One region of the Streptomyces sp. NPDC050504 genome, then DNA from elsewhere that is predicted to be linked to it. Evidence: riboswitches for the same ligand, from Rfam matches in the RefSeq annotation. Region 1 holds a riboswitch; the other holds the start of a gene.
What was found. Region 1 has a riboswitch for cobalamin ahead of ACIBNE_RS02620 (CoA-acylating methylmalonate-semialdehyde dehydrogenase). Riboswitches for the same ligand answer to the same signal wherever they lie in the genome.

Region 1 (7,321 bases):
TCGCCGAGGCCGAGGCGAGCGGCGCCCGGGTGCGCGCGGTCGACTACGACCTGGGTGCGGTCGCGGGCGCCGGCCTCTACGCGGAGGGCTACCGGGGCCGCGCCCGCATGGTCGTCGACCTGGACCGCGAGGTCCTGCTCGGCGTCACCTTCGTCGGCCCCGGCGTGGGGGAGCTGATCCACTCCGCGACGGTGGCGGTCGTCGGCGAGGTCCCGATCGACCGCCTGTGGCACGCGGTCCCCGCCTACCCGACGATCAGCGAGGTGTGGCTGCGCCTGCTGGAGACGTACCGGGGGTGAGCGCACAACGGCGGGGACGCGGAATGGATTTTCGGCCGCCTGGATGTCGGTGCTCTTGACCAGGGGGGAGCCCTGCCGCATGCTCCCGCCAGTACCTCCCCCGTACGGCGGAGGGCCGGGTTCACGGCATGCGCCACCGGAGCGGCATGCCCCCAATCAGTTGAGGTGAGACCGGTCGCGACCATTCTGGTCGCGACCGAGGCGAGACCGGTCGAATCGGATTTCAGCGGTCAGCAACCCCCACGATCGGACCGAGGTGGATTCGCGCCGCCTCAGGCCGTCGGCTCTACGACCCCGACCACCAAGACATCCAGGGGAGGTGACGAACGGCCACCGTCAGATGACGGCGGCCGTTCCGGTCGGCCGCATGGCCCGGAAGACACCCCCGCGGAATGCGGGGAGCACGACAACCGGTTCGACCGGTCTCGCCACAACTGCGGAGCATCCCCAACGTCGTGGGGAACGAGCCCGCAGCCGACGGGAACAGAATCTACTGGCAGTACCTCGGCGTCTGTGGGGCAGGTGCCAGGCGGCGACGGTCGGCATCGTGCTCGATCAGTCGGCCTGTTCAAGAAACGGCCCCTTCGGCGGCTGCCGAAGTCCGTCCTGTGCTACTTCCTTGGAGCGCGGCAACAGGGTGAACGAATCGGATTGCTGCCGTTCGTGGCCCTCGGGGTTCTTGCGCTCGCCCCTCCCGTGGTCATCATCCTGCACGGACGTGTCTGAGTTCAGCGGGGTCGTCTCGTCTGTAGGCCCCCCGTCGGCATGGGCGCCGACTTCCGCCGGGGATCCTGACTCTCCACCACTCTGACAGTCAGACGCAGTCCAAACCGACGGTGACCGAACAAGGCTCCGCCCGTGCGGCGACGGGCGGGGCGGTTCCGGGGTTCACTGATCTTGCACTCGCAGCCGGAACGCCCGGTTGTCGGGTGTGCGTTGGTGGTTCAAGGGGAATGACGTCCCGCTTTCGCGAGGTCAGGAGCAAGGCCTGCCCAGCGTTCGACCGGGCCCGGCCATCGGAAATCTTCAACGGCCTTGTAAGTAGGGCCTGTTGACGCAGTGGTCCAGACCTTCTACGGTGCGATTGGCCGGTCACCCCCATTCTCAGCACCTCCCCCACAGACCACTGGGAGAGCCATGTCTCACCGGCGCAGACGTATCCCCAGGCGCACCGCGTTCCTCGTCGCCCTGCTCCTCCCGCTCGCCGCCCTCACCGGCCTCGTCGGGCTGAACGCGCCGCCCGCGAATGCCGCGGGCACCCTCACCGCCACCTTCACCAGCGAGAACAACGGTTCCTGGTGGCGCGGCATCTACACCATCCGCAACAGCGGCACCGCGCCCGTCACCGGCTGGACCCTGGAGTTCGACCTTCCCGCCGGGGTCACCGTCACAGGTCACTACCACGGCGAGGCCACCGTCAACGGCCGCCACGCCACCGTCAAGAACGCCCACTACAACGGCACCGTCCCGGCGGGCGGCACCACCGGCGTGTACAGCTACTGGTTCATCGGCAACGGACCCGTCGGCACCCCCACCGCCTGTACGGTCAACGGCGACAAGTGCGACGGCACCCCCGACGTGCCGCCGTCGGCGCCCGGCGCGCCCCGTGCCGTGGCCGTCACCGCCCGTACGGTCGCGCTGAGTTGGAACGCGGCGTCCCCGGGCGACTATCCCGTCGCCGGGTACGACGTGCTGAGCGGTGGGGCCGTCGTCGCCTCCACCGCGACCGCGTCCGCGACCGTCACCGGGCTCACCCCCGCCACGGACTACACCTTCACGGTGCGCGCCAAGGACACCCGGGGCAACAAGGGCCCCGAGAGCCCGCCGTTCACCGTGAAGACCGTCGATCCGTCGACCGATCCGCAGCCGCCGACCGCTCCCGGCGCGTTGCGCTCCACCGCCAAGACCGCCTCCAGCGTGAGCCTGGCGTGGAACGCGTCGACCGACAACGTCGGCGTGGCCGCGTACGACGTCTACCAGGGCGCGGCCCTGGTGCGCACCGTCGCGGCGCCGGCCACGTCCGTCACCGTCGACGCCCTCTCGCCCGCCACCGCCTACACCTTCACGGTCAAGGCGCGCGACACCGCCGACAACGCCTCGCCCGCCTCGAACGCCCTCACCGTCACCACCGACGACGTCGCGGGTCCCGGCAAGTCGCTCAAGGTCGGCTACTTCGCGCAGTGGGGCATCTACGGTCGCCAGTACTTCGTGAAGAACCTCGACACCTCGGGCGCCGCGGCCAAGCTCGACGTCATCAACTACGCCTTCGAGAACGTCGATCCGGTCAACCTCACCTGCCTGGCGGGCGTGACCAAGGGCGTGTCGGGCAATCCGCAGGACCCCGACGAGGGGACCGGTGCCGGTGACGCCGAGGCGGACTACGGGCGGGCCTTCCCCGCCGCCCAGTCCGTGGACGGCGTCGCGGACGACGGCTGGGGCAAACTCCGGGGCAACTTCAACCAGTTGAAGAAGCTCAAGGCCAAGCACCCGAACCTGAAGGTCGTCGTTTCGCTCGGCGGCTGGACGTTCTCCAAGTTCTTCTCGGACGCGGCGGCCACCCCGGCATCGCGCGAGAAGTTCGTGAAGTCCTGCGTCGACACCTGGATCAAGGGCAACCTGCCCGTCTACAACGGCGCGGGCGGCCCCGGCACCGGCGCGGGCGTCTTCGACGGCATCGACATCGACTGGGAGTGGCCCGGCTCCGACGGCCACCCCGGCAACCACTACAAGCCGGAGGACAAGGCCAACCTGACCGCGCTGCTCGCCGAGTTCCGCAAGCAGCTGGACGCGACCGGCGGACAGCACAAGCTGCTCACCGCGTTCACCCCGGCCGACCCCGTGAAGATCGAAGCGGGCTGGGACCTGACGAAGATCTTCGACTACCTCGACTTCGCCAACGTCCAGGGGTACGACTTCCACGGCGCGGGCAGCGACAACTCCTGGGAGCCCAACAGGACGGGCCACCAGGCCAACCTCTACCGGGACGCGCAGGACCCGTACTCCTTCGAGTTCAGCGTCGAGAAGGCGATCAAGACCTACACCGACGCGGGCGTCCACCCGCGCAAGCTGAACGTCGGCTTCCCGTTCTACGGACGGGGCTGGAAGGAGGTCGCGGCCGGAGGCGTCAACGGCGAGTGGCAGTCGGCCAACGGCGCGGCGCCCGGCCAGTTCCCCGAGGAGGCGGGGACCCGCGGCTACTCCAACATGCTCTCGGCCTATCCGGGCATGACGGTGTACCACGACGAGCAGTCCGTCTCGACGTACGGCTACACCGGCGCGGGCGGCACGTGGTGGACCTTCGACGACCCCTGGTCCATCGCGAAGAAGACCGCGTGGATCAAGTCGAAGGGGCTGCTGGGCGGCTTCATCTGGGAGATGTCGGGCGACACGTCGAACGGGGCGCTGATGAGCGCGCTGGACACGGGCCTGAAGTACTGAGGCGCCCGGCCTGAGTGAATGAGTGAGTGAGTTAGGGGTCCGGGTCCGGGGGTGTGCCCCCGGGCCCGGACGCCGTTCACGGCCGCGCGTCCCCGAAGTCGCCCGACAGTGCCGCCGCCATCCGCAGGTGCGGCGCCGCGTCCGCCGTGCGGCCCTGCCGCTCCAGGGTGCGGCCCAGCATCAGCCGGGCGTACGACTCCACCGGGTCGCGCTCCAGCACGGCCAGCAGCTCGCGCTCGGCCTTCGCGAGGCGGGCGGAGTGGTAGTAGGCGCGGGCCAGCAGCAGGCGCGGCGCGACCTGCTCCGGCGCCTCGGAGACCAGCCCGTCGAGGATCCCGGCGGCGGTGACGTACTCCTTCGCGTCGAAGAAGAGCTTGGCGCGCTCGTAGCGCTCCGCGGCCGTCCCGTGGTCGTAGTAGTTCTCGCTCATGCCCGCCACAACAACGACCACTCGTTGAACATTCCACTACTTCGCGCGTGGGGCTCCCGGGCCGGCCCCCGACGGCGCTACGTTGAGCACCATGAGCAACCTAGATCGCCAGCCGACCCCCGCAGTCTGCGGCGGCCGCGGCTTCGTCGTGGCGGAGCCGGTACGCGAGCTCCTCACCCCGCGCAACGTCAAGCTCGGCACGTCCACCGAGGTCCGCAGGCTGCTGCCCAACCTCGGCAGGCGCATGGTCGGGGCCTGGTGTTTCGTGGACCATTACGGGCCCGAGGACATCGAGGGCGCCGACGGCATGCAGGTCGCCCCCCATCCCCACCAGGGACTCCAGACGGTGAGCTGGCTGCACGACGGCGAGGTGCTGCACCGCGACAGCCTCGGCAGCCTGGCCACCATCCGCCCGCGCGAGCTGGGCCTGATGACCTCGGGCCGCGCGATCAGCCACTCCGAGCAGAGCCCCCGGGGGCACGGCCGCTACCTGCACGGCGCCCAGCTCTGGGTCGCCCTGCCCGACTCCCACCGCAAGGTCGAGCCGCACTTCCAGCACCACGCGCGGCTCCCGCACGTCACGGCTCCCGGCCTGACCGCCACCGTCATCCTCGGCACCCTCGACGGCGCGACCTCGCCCGGCACCGCGTACACCCCGATCGTCGGGGCCGACCTGGTGCTCGCCGCGGACGCCGAGGCGCGCCTGCCGCTCGAACCCGACTTCGAGTACGCGGTGCTCGCCATGTCCGGCGAGGCCGAGGTCGACGGGGTCGCGCTGCTCCCCGGCTCGATGCTCTACCTGGGCTGCGGCCGCACCGAACTCCCTCTGCGGGCGATCTCCGACGCGGGCCTGATGCTGCTCGGCGGAGAGCCCTTCGAGGAGGAGCTGATCATGTGGTGGAACTTCATCGGGCGGTCCCAGGAGGACATCGAGGAGGCCCGCCGCGACTGGATGGAGGGCACGCGCTTCGGCGAGGTGAAGGGCTACGAGGGGGCCCCGATCCCGGCCCCGGCGCTCCCGCCGGTGGCCCTGAAGCCGCGCGGCCGCACGCGCTGACCCGGACCGGTCGCGATGCGGCGACCCTGGTCGGTCGCCGCGTGCCGACCCCGGCCAGTCGCGGTGTGTCGATTCCGGCCGGTCGCCGTGTGCCGACCCCGGTCGGTCGCCGCGTGCCGACCCTGGCCAGTCACGGTGTGTCCGCCCCGGCCGGTCGCCGTGCGGTGCCGGGGCGACTCCGGCGGCGCGCGGCGGTCGGCCGGGCGGCGGAGGTGGGTCTGGACTTACTAGGACGTCCAACTATATGTTCGTCGCACAAGGTCCGCGGTGCAGGGAAGCCGGTGTGAATCCGGCACGGTCCCGCCACTGTGACCGGGGAGCGTGCTGCCATCCACACGCCACTGACGAGGTCTGTCGGGAAGGCGGGCGGCGCGCGGGGATCCGGGAGTCAGGATACCGGCCGCGGATGTTCCGTGTTGTCCACGAGGATGGAGCAGACACGCATGGCACCGGTCCGTACCCACGACCCTGGTGATCCGGCGGAGCACGCGCACACCGTCGCGCGCTCGTAGTCCCCACGGCCCTTCCCCTCCCGGCGCGCCCTGTGCGGTGCCGCCGCGGAGTCCGCCGTGCCATCCCCGGATCCGACCTGACGAGAGCAGGCACCCATGGTCCGTGAACTCACCCATTTCATCGGCGGCAAGCACACCACCGGCACGTCCGGGCTCTTCGCCGACGTCCACGACCCCAACACCGGCGCCGTCCAGGCGCACGTGCCCCTGGCCGGGCGCGCCGACACCGAGGAGGCGATCGCCAACGCAGAGGAGGCGCAGGCGGACTGGGGGCAGTGGAACCCGCAGCGCCGCGCCCGCGTACTGCTGCGCTTCCTGCAACTCGTAGAAGGGGAAAGGGAGAACCTCGCCCGGCTGCTGTCCGCCGAACACGGCAAGACCGTCGCCGACGCCCACGGCGACCTGCAACGCGGCCTGGAGGTCGTCGAGTTCGCCGCGGGCGTCCCGCACCTCATCAAGGGGGAGTTCACCGACAACGCCGGCACCGGCATCGACGTGCACTCCCTGCGCGGCCCGCTGGGCGTCGTCGCGGGCATCACCCCGTTCAACTTCCCCGCGATGATTCCGCTCTGGCAGCTCGCCCCCGCCCTGGCCTGCGGCAACGCGTTCGTCCTCAAGCCGTCCGAGCGCGACCCCTCCGTGCCGCTGCGACTCGCCGAACTCTTCCTGGAGGCCGGGCTGCCGCCGGGCGTGCTCAACGTCGTCAACGGCGGCAAGGAGGCCGTCGACACGCTCATCGACGATCCGCGCGTCCAGGCGCTCGGCTTCGTCGGCTCCACGCCGATCGCGGCGCACATCTACGCGGCGGCGGCCGCCCGGGGCAAGCGCGCCCAGTGCTTCGGCGGCGCCAAGAACCACATGGTCGTGATGCCGGACGCCGACCTCGACCAGGCCGTCGAAGCCCTGATCGGGGCCGGCTACGGATCGGCGGGGGAGCGCTGCATGGCCATCTCCGTCGCCGTGCCCGTCGGCGAGGAGACCGCCGACCGGCTCGTCGCCGCGCTCAAGGCCCGCATCGCCACCCTGAAGATCGGCCGCTCCGACGACCCGGAGGCCGACTTCGGTCCGCTGGTCAGTCGGGACGCCCTCGAACGGGTCCGGCGCTACGTCGACATCGGCGTCAACGAAGGTGCCGAACTCGTCGTGGACGGAAGGGACTTCACGCTTCCCGGGCACGAGGGCGGCTTCTTCGCCGGCGCCACCCTCTTCGACCGGGTCTCCCCGCGGATGCGCGTCTACCGGGAGGAGATCTTCGGCCCCGTCCTGTCCGTCGTCCGCGCCGCCGACTTCGAGGAGGCGCTGCGGCTGCCGAGCGAGCACCCCTACGGCAACGGCGTGGCGATCTTCACCAGGGACGGGGACACCGCGCGGGAGTTCACCCGCCGGGTCAACACCGGCATGGTCGGCGTCAACGTCCCCATCCCGGTGCCCGTCGCCTACCACACCTTCGGCGGCTGGAAGCGCTCCGGGTTCGGCGACCTCAACCAGCACGGACCGGACTCGATCCGCTTCTACACCCGCACCAAGACCGTCACCTCGCGCTGGCCCGCCGGGGTCAAGGAGGGCGCGAGCTTCACGATCCCCA
Region 2 (7,321 bases), on a different contig from region 1:
GCGTACCTCTGGCTCGGCGCGCTCCAGGAGACGCTCGTCGGGACGCTGCTGCCCTGAGGACCGGTGTCTGGACCCGGGTCGGATCCGACCGGGCCGTCCACCAGGTGAGCGTTCGCTCAGCGGACGCTCAAATCCGGATAACGATCACGTTAACGCGCGGGGCCGCTATGGCCCTGCGTGTTCTTTTTGTCCACTTCTGACCGTGCGATGTGCCACATTCGTCCCAGTCGATCACTGTCGCGGCCGTGATACATCTTCACGACCGCTCGCGGGACGCCACCCATGTCCCCCGAGGGCGCTTTGGCCGGCAGACCGCCGGTGGCACTCCAGTCACATCCGGGGGGATCAGGACCTGATCCGCAGCCTTCTTCGCGAAGGGCGCGGATCGGACGTGGAGAAAGGCGCACCAACATGACCTCAGTGCAGGTCGACACGCAGCACGACGGCAAGGATGCCGAAGGCGGCGGCGAGGGCGAGGGCTACCAGCGGGGGCTCGGCGCCCGGCAGATCCAGATGATCGCCATCGGCGGAGCCATCGGCACCGGACTCTTCCTCGGTGCGGGCAAGGGAATCTCCAAGGCGGGCCCCAGTCTCATCCTGGCGTACGCCATCGCGGGCCTCGTGATCTTCTTCATCATGCGCGCCCTGGGCGAACTGCTCATGTACCGCCCGGTGTCCGGCTCCTTCTCGGAGTACGCCCGGGAGTTCGTCGGACCCTTCGCGGGCTTCGTCACCGGCTGGACGTACTGGCTGTTCTGGGTCGTCACCGGCATCACCGAAGTGACCGCCGCGTCCTCGTACATGCAGTACTGGACCAAGGACGCGAGCGGCGTCCTCGACCAGCCCCAGTGGGTCTTCGCGCTGATCTTCACGGTCGTGCTGTTCCTCGCGAACCTGATCTCCGTCAAGCTCTTCGGCGAGCTGGAGTTCTGGTTCTCGATGGTCAAGGTCACCGCGATCATCGGCATGATCCTCATCTGTGCCGGCATCCTCACCCTCGGCTTCTCCGACGCGGGCGACTCCGCCTCCGTGACGCTGCTGTGGTCCGAGGGCGGGTTCTTCCCCAAGGGCGTCGGCTCCACCCTGATGACCCTCCAGATGGTCATGTTCGCCTTCCTCGCCGTCGAGCTGGTCGGCGTGACCGCGGGCGAGTCCAAGGACCCCAAGACCGTGCTGCCGAAGGCCATCAACACCGTGCCGTGGCGCATCGCCGTCTTCTACGTCGGCGCGCTGATCATGATCCTGTCGGTCGTTCCGTGGACCCACTTCCAGCCCGGCATCTCCCCGTTCGTGGCCGCCTTCGAGAAGATGGGCCTCAGCGCGGGCGCCGCGATCGTGAACTTCGTGGTGCTCACCGCGGCGCTCTCCTCCTGCAACTCCGGCATGTACTCCACCGGCCGCATGCTGCGCGACCTCGCGCTGAACGGGCAGGGCCCGAAGTTCTTCACGAAGCTGACCAAGAACGGCCTGCCGCTGGTCGGCACCAGCTTCTCGGCCGCGCTGATGCTCGTCGGCGTCTGGATCAACTACGAGTACCCCGGCAAGGCCTTCGACTACGTCGTCTCCTTCGCCACGATCTCCGGCATGTGGGCCTGGATCATGATCCTGGTCAGCCAGCTCCGCTACCGGGCCAAGGCGGACCGCGGCGAGCTGCCCGAGTCCACGTTCAAGGCGCCGGGCGCGCCGTGGACCAGCTGGTTCGCGCTGGCCTTCATCGGCATGGTCATCGTGCTGATGGGCATCGACGAGGACGCGCGCGTCTCGCTGTACTGCGCCCCGCTGTGGGCCGCGGTCCTCGGCGTCGCGTACCTGGTGCTCAAGTCGCGCAACCCGCAGGGCGCGGGCTTCGCCCGCAAGCGGGTCTGACCAGCGTCTTCTCAGCAGACGGGCGGGGGGGGGGCCCCCCCCGGGGGGGCCCCCCCCCCCGGGGGCGGGGGGGGCGCCCCGGGCGCGGGCGCCCCCCCCCCGCCCCCGCGGGGGGGGGGTGGCCCCCCCCCCCCCCCCCGGGGGGGGGGGGGGCCGCCCGGGGGGGGGGGGGCCCCGGGGCCCGGCCCCGGGGGGGGGGGGGGCCCCCCCCGGGGGGCCCCCCCCCCCGCCCGTCTGCTTATCCTTGCCGTCATGCTGACCATCACCCAGGCCCTGTACGACCAGATCGTCGCGCACGCCCGAGCCGACCACCCCGACGAGGCGTGCGGCATGGTCGCGGGTCCCGAGGGGTCCGGGCGGCCCGAGCGCTTCATCCCGATGCTCAACGCCGCCCGCTCGCCCACGTTCTACGAGTTCGACTCGTCGGACCTGCTCAAGCTCTACCGCGAGCTGGACGACCGCGACGAGGAGCCGGTGATCGTCTACCACTCGCACACCGCGACCGAGGCGTACCCCTCGCGCACCGACGTCACCTACGCCAACGAGCCGGGCGCGCACTACGTCCTCGTGTCGACCGCCGACAAGGACGACGCCGGGCCCTTCCAGTTCCGCTCGTACCGCATCGTGGACGGCGTGATCACGGAGGAAGACATCAAGGTCGTCGAGGCGTACTAGTCGAGGCGTACTGGGGGACGTACCGCGAGGTGCGGAACCGCGCCGCGTACTCGCTCGGCGTGACCCCCAGGTGCCGCGCGAACACCCGCCGCAGGCTCTCGTCGCTGCCGAGCCCGCTGCGCGCCGCCGCGCCGGTCACGCTCGCGCCACCCTCCAGGAGCATGCGCGCCGCCTCCACCCGCACCCGCTCCACGTACCCCGCCGGCGTCTGGCCCGTCTGCTCGCGGAAGAGCCGGGCCAGATGCCGGACGCTCACCCCCGCCCGGCCCGCCAGCGCCGCCGCGCCGTGATCGGCGGCCGGATCGGCGGCCACCGCGTCCAGCAGCGGCCGTACGAGCGGATGGCGCGTGGGGGCGGTGCGGGACGCCGCCGAGAACTGCGACTGGCCCCCGGGCCGCTGGAGGAACACCACCAGGTCCCGCGCGACCCGCCGCGCCACCGCGGGCCCCCGGTCCTGCTCCACCATCGCCAGGCACACGTCGATCCCGGCCGTCACCCCCGCCGACGTGAACACCTCGCCGTCCTGGACGTAGATCGCGTCCGGCTCGACCCGCACCCCGGGCCAGCGCGCGGCCAGCGCGTCCGCGTGCTCCCAGTGCGTGGTGGCCCGCCGCCCGTCCAGCAGCCCGGCCGCCGCCAGCGCGAACGCCCCCGTGCACACCGCCGCCACCCGCCCTGAACGCCCGGCCGCCGCCGTGACCTGGGCGATCAGCTCGGGCGCCGTGAGCAGCCCGGCCACGTCGACCGCGCCCGGCACCACCAGCGTGTCCGCCCGCCCCGCGTCCGCGACGGCCAGGCCCCCGCCGATGCGCAGCCCCGAAGCGGTCGTGACGTCGCCGCCGTCCGGGGTGCAGACGGTCACGGTGTAGCCGGGCGCGGTGCCGAACACCTCCAGCGGCGCCGAGACGTCGAGGAGGCGCACGCCGTCGTAGGCGAAGACGATCACATCGTGGGAGCCCATGCGCGCGAGCGTAGGCCGTGTCCGGATCTGTGGGAACCCTGTCCCGTACGGACATGGCCCGCCCGCCCCTCCTCCCGGCAGGCTGTGGCCATGACGAAGAACACGATCGAGAACATCACCGAGGCCCCCGACACCGAGCTCGCCCGCGCCGCCACCGAACTCGTCCGCGACACCGCGAGCGAACTGGTCTACCACCACTCGCGCCGCGTCTACTTCTTCGGCGCCGCCCGGGGCCGCGACCGCGGCCTCTCCTTCGACCCCGAACTCCTCTACGTCGGCGCCATGTTCCACGACCTCGGCCTGGGCGAGGCGCACCGCACCAGCGGCCGCCGCTTCGAGGTCGACGGCGCCGACGCGGCCCGCCGCTTCCTCCAGGCGCACGGCGTTCCCGAGGACTCCGTACGCCGCGTGTGGACCGCCATCGCCCTGCACACCACCCCCGGCATCCCAGAGTTCATGGAGCCCGAGGTCGCGCTCGTCACGGCGGGCGTGGAGTACGACGTCCTGGGCATCGGCTACCACGACCTCGCCCCCGAGCACCGCGACGCGATCACCGCACTGCACCCCCGCCCCGACTTCAAGCGCCGCATCCTGGAGTCGTTCACCGAGGGCATCGCGCCCAAGCCGGACACGACCTTCGGCAACATCAAGGCCGACGTGCTGCGCCACTTCGTGCCCGGCTTCGTCCCCGGCGACTTCGTCGAGACGGTCCAGAACTCCGCCTGGCCCGAGTGACCCCGGCGAAGACGCAGAAGACGCAGGTGACACACTGTGCGCGACCCGGGCGGCAGGACCCAGGAAGCCGGTGCGAAACCGGCGCGGTCCCGCCACTGTGACCGGACGACCCCCTCGTCCGGCAGCCAGGAACTGACCTGCCGCCTCACGCACACCGATCGGGGACGAGGAAATCCCCGTCAGGAGGCACAGCCATGTCCAGGCGCAGCACAGTCACGGTCGCGGTGTCCGCCGCCCTGCTCACCCTCACCACCGCCTGCGGAGGGGGTACCGACAGCAAGGACGACGCCGACGCGAAGGCCGCGCCCGGCTTCCCGTACACCGTCACCAACTGCGGGGTGCAGACCACCTACAAGGCGCCCCCCAAGCGCGTCGTCACCATGAACCAGCACGTCACCGAGGTGATGCTGGAGCTCGGCCTGGAGAAGTCCCTGATCGGCACGGCCTACCTCGACGACAAGGTCCTGCCCAAGTACGCCAAGGCCTACGACGCGGTCCCCGTCCTCGCCAAGGAGTACCCCTCCAAGGAGAAGCTCCTCGCCGCCAACCCCGACTTCGTGTACGGCGGTTACGCCACCGCCTTCGACGCGAAGGAGGGCCGCAGCCGCGACGACCTCAAGCAGTCCGGCATCACGTCCCGGCTCAACGTCGAGTACTGCGCGGACCGGAAGACCGCGCTGGACGACCTCTACCAGGAGATCGGCGAGGTCGGGCAGACCTTCGGCGCCAAGGACCGCGCCGACGCGTGGATCGCGGGAGCCAAGAAGACCGTCGCCACGACCGCCGGGCAGCTCAAGGGCGTGAAGCCGGTCTCCGTCTTCGTCTACGACGGCGGCGACAAGACCGCGTCCACGGCGGGCGGCAAGGGCATAGGCAACGAGATGATCACCCTCGCGGGCGGCCGCAACGTCTTCGCCGACCTCGACAAGCCCTTCGGCGACGCCACCTGGGAACAGGTCGTCGCCCGCAAGCCCGAGACGATCGTGATCTACGACTACGGCTCGGTCACCGTCGAACAGAAGAAGAAGCGCCTCCTGGCCGACCCGGCGCTGCGCGACGTACCCGCGATCAAGAACAAGCGGTTCGCGGTGATGCCCCTCTCCGACGTCGTACTCGGCGTCCGCGCCCCCGCCGCGATCGCCAAGCTCGCGGCCCAGCTCCACCCGGGGACCACCGGCCCCGCCACCACCGGCTGAGGCCCGGCCCATGACCTGCCGCACGGACCGCGAGCCCCGGGGGCCCCTGCGCTACGCCCTGGTGCTCGCGGTCCTGACCGCCGCCCTCGCCGCCGCCGTGGTCGCCGGACTCGCCTTCGGCCAGGTGCACATACCGCCCGGCCAGGTGCTCGACATCCTCTTCGGGAACGCCGAGCCCAGCCCCCTGCGCACCATCGTCCTGGACGTACGGCTGCCGCGCGTCCTGCTCGGCGCCGTCGTCGGCGCCGGGCTCGCCGTCGTCGGCACCGTCCTCCAGGCCCTGGTCCGCAACCCGCTCGCCGACCCCTACCTGCTGGGCGTCTCGTCGGGCGCCTCCACCGGCGTCGTCCTGGTGATCGTCACCGGCATCGGCAGCGGCATCGGCCTCGCCACCAACGTGACGATGCCCGCGGGGGCGTTCACCGGCGCCCTGCTCGCCACGGTCCTGGTGTACGCGCTGGCGCGGCGCGGCGGCCAGCTCACCGGACCGCGCCTGGTCCTGGCCGGCGTCGCCGTCGCGTACATCCTCACCGCCCTCACCAGCCTGATGCTGGTGATGTCGCCGCGCTCCGAGCACTTCAAGGAGGCCATGTACTGGTCGCTCGGCGGCCTCGGCTCGGCCCGCTGGGACATGCTGCTCCTGCCCGCCGCCGTCCTCGCCGTCGGCACCGCGCTGCTGATCGCGGTCGCCAGACCGCTGGACCTGATGCTCGTGGGGGAGGAGGGCGCCACCGTGCTCGGCCTGGACACCTCCCGCTTCCGCGCCGCGATCTTCCTGCTCACCTCGCTGGTCACCGGCGTGCTGGTCGCCGTCAGCGGGGCCATCGGCTTCATCGGCCTGATGGTGCCGCACGCCGCGCGCATGGTCGTCGGCGCCTCGCACCGCACCCTGCTGCCGGTCGTCGCGCTCGCGGGCGCCGCCTTCCTGGTCGCCGCCGACCTCGCCGCCCGTACGGTCGCCACCCCGCAGGACGTGCCCGTGGGCATCCTCACCGCGCTCACCGGCGGCCCGTTCTTCCTGTGGATGCTGCGCCGCCGCCCCGAAGGAGCCCCCGCATGAGGGCTTACGGCACTCCGCCCGAAGGAGCCCCCGCATGAGGGCTTACGGCACTCCGCCCGAAGGAGTCCCCGCATGACCACCCTGACGACCGAGGGACTCTCCTACGGCCCAGGCGACGGCCGCCACCTCGTCGACGGCGTCGACCTCACCGTCGGCCCCGGCGAGACCGTCGGCGTCGTCGGCCCCAACGGCAGCGGCAAGACCACCCTGCTGCGCTGCGTCTACGGCACCCTGCGCCCCACCCACGGCCGCGCCCTCCTCGACGGCGCCGACCTGCACACCATGGGCGCCAAGGCCCGCGCCCGCCGTCTCGCGACCGTCCCGCAGGACGGCCAGGCCGTCTTCGAGCTGACCGTCCACGAAGTGGTCGCCATGGGCCGCTCCCCGCACAAGCGCTTCTGGGAGGCCGACACGGCGGCCGACGCCGAGCTGGTGCGCGCGGCCCTGGAACGCGTCGGCATCGCGGAGTTCGCGGCCCGCCCCTTCCCCTCGCTCTCCGGCGGCGAACGCCAGCGCACCCTCGTCGCCCGCGCCCTGGTCCAGCAGCCCGACCTGGTGGTCCTGGACGAGCCGACCAACCACCTCGACATCCGCTACCAGCTGGAAGTCCTCTCCCTCGTACGGGAGCTGGGCACCAGCAACCTCATCGCGCTGCACGACCTGAACCTGGCCGCGTACTACTGCGACCGGATCTACGTCCTCCAGGGCGGCAGGATCGCCGCCTCCGGCACGCCGGGGGACGTGCTCACGCCCGAGCTGCTCGCGACGGTCTACGGAGTGAAGGCCGAGGTCAGCGTGCATCCGACGACCGGAGCCCCGACCGTCGTC

Region 2: it holds a riboswitch for cobalamin, as region 1 does, so the genes downstream of both, ACIBNE_RS18615 (ABC transporter substrate-binding protein) here and ACIBNE_RS02620 (CoA-acylating methylmalonate-semialdehyde dehydrogenase) in region 1, are expected to answer to the same signal.

Annotation. Positions count from the first base shown of each region.
Region 1 covers NZ_JBITHO010000001.1:604,026-611,346, forward strand. The annotation lists gene ACIBNE_RS02600 (dihydrolipoyl dehydrogenase family protein) at 1-299, shown strand, start outside; gene ACIBNE_RS02605 (glycosyl hydrolase family 18 protein) at 1,437-3,737, shown strand; gene ACIBNE_RS02610 (tetratricopeptide repeat protein) at 3,814-4,167, opposite strand; gene ACIBNE_RS02615 (pirin family protein) at 4,259-5,224, shown strand; cobalamin riboswitch at 5,466-5,644, shown strand; gene ACIBNE_RS02620 (CoA-acylating methylmalonate-semialdehyde dehydrogenase) at 5,833-7,321, shown strand, end outside.
Region 2 covers NZ_JBITHO010000004.1:744,809-752,129, reverse strand. The annotation lists gene ACIBNE_RS18640 (DUF2017 domain-containing protein) at 1-57, shown strand, start outside; gene ACIBNE_RS18635 (amino acid permease) at 412-1,866, shown strand; gene ACIBNE_RS18630 (Mov34/MPN/PAD-1 family protein) at 2,119-2,541, shown strand; gene ACIBNE_RS18625 (GlxA family transcriptional regulator) at 2,519-3,502, opposite strand; gene ACIBNE_RS18620 (HD domain-containing protein) at 3,593-4,237, shown strand; cobalamin riboswitch at 4,245-4,393, shown strand; gene ACIBNE_RS18615 (ABC transporter substrate-binding protein) at 4,432-5,433, shown strand; gene ACIBNE_RS18610 (FecCD family ABC transporter permease) at 5,444-6,493, shown strand; gene ACIBNE_RS18605 (ABC transporter ATP-binding protein) at 6,566-7,321, shown strand, end outside.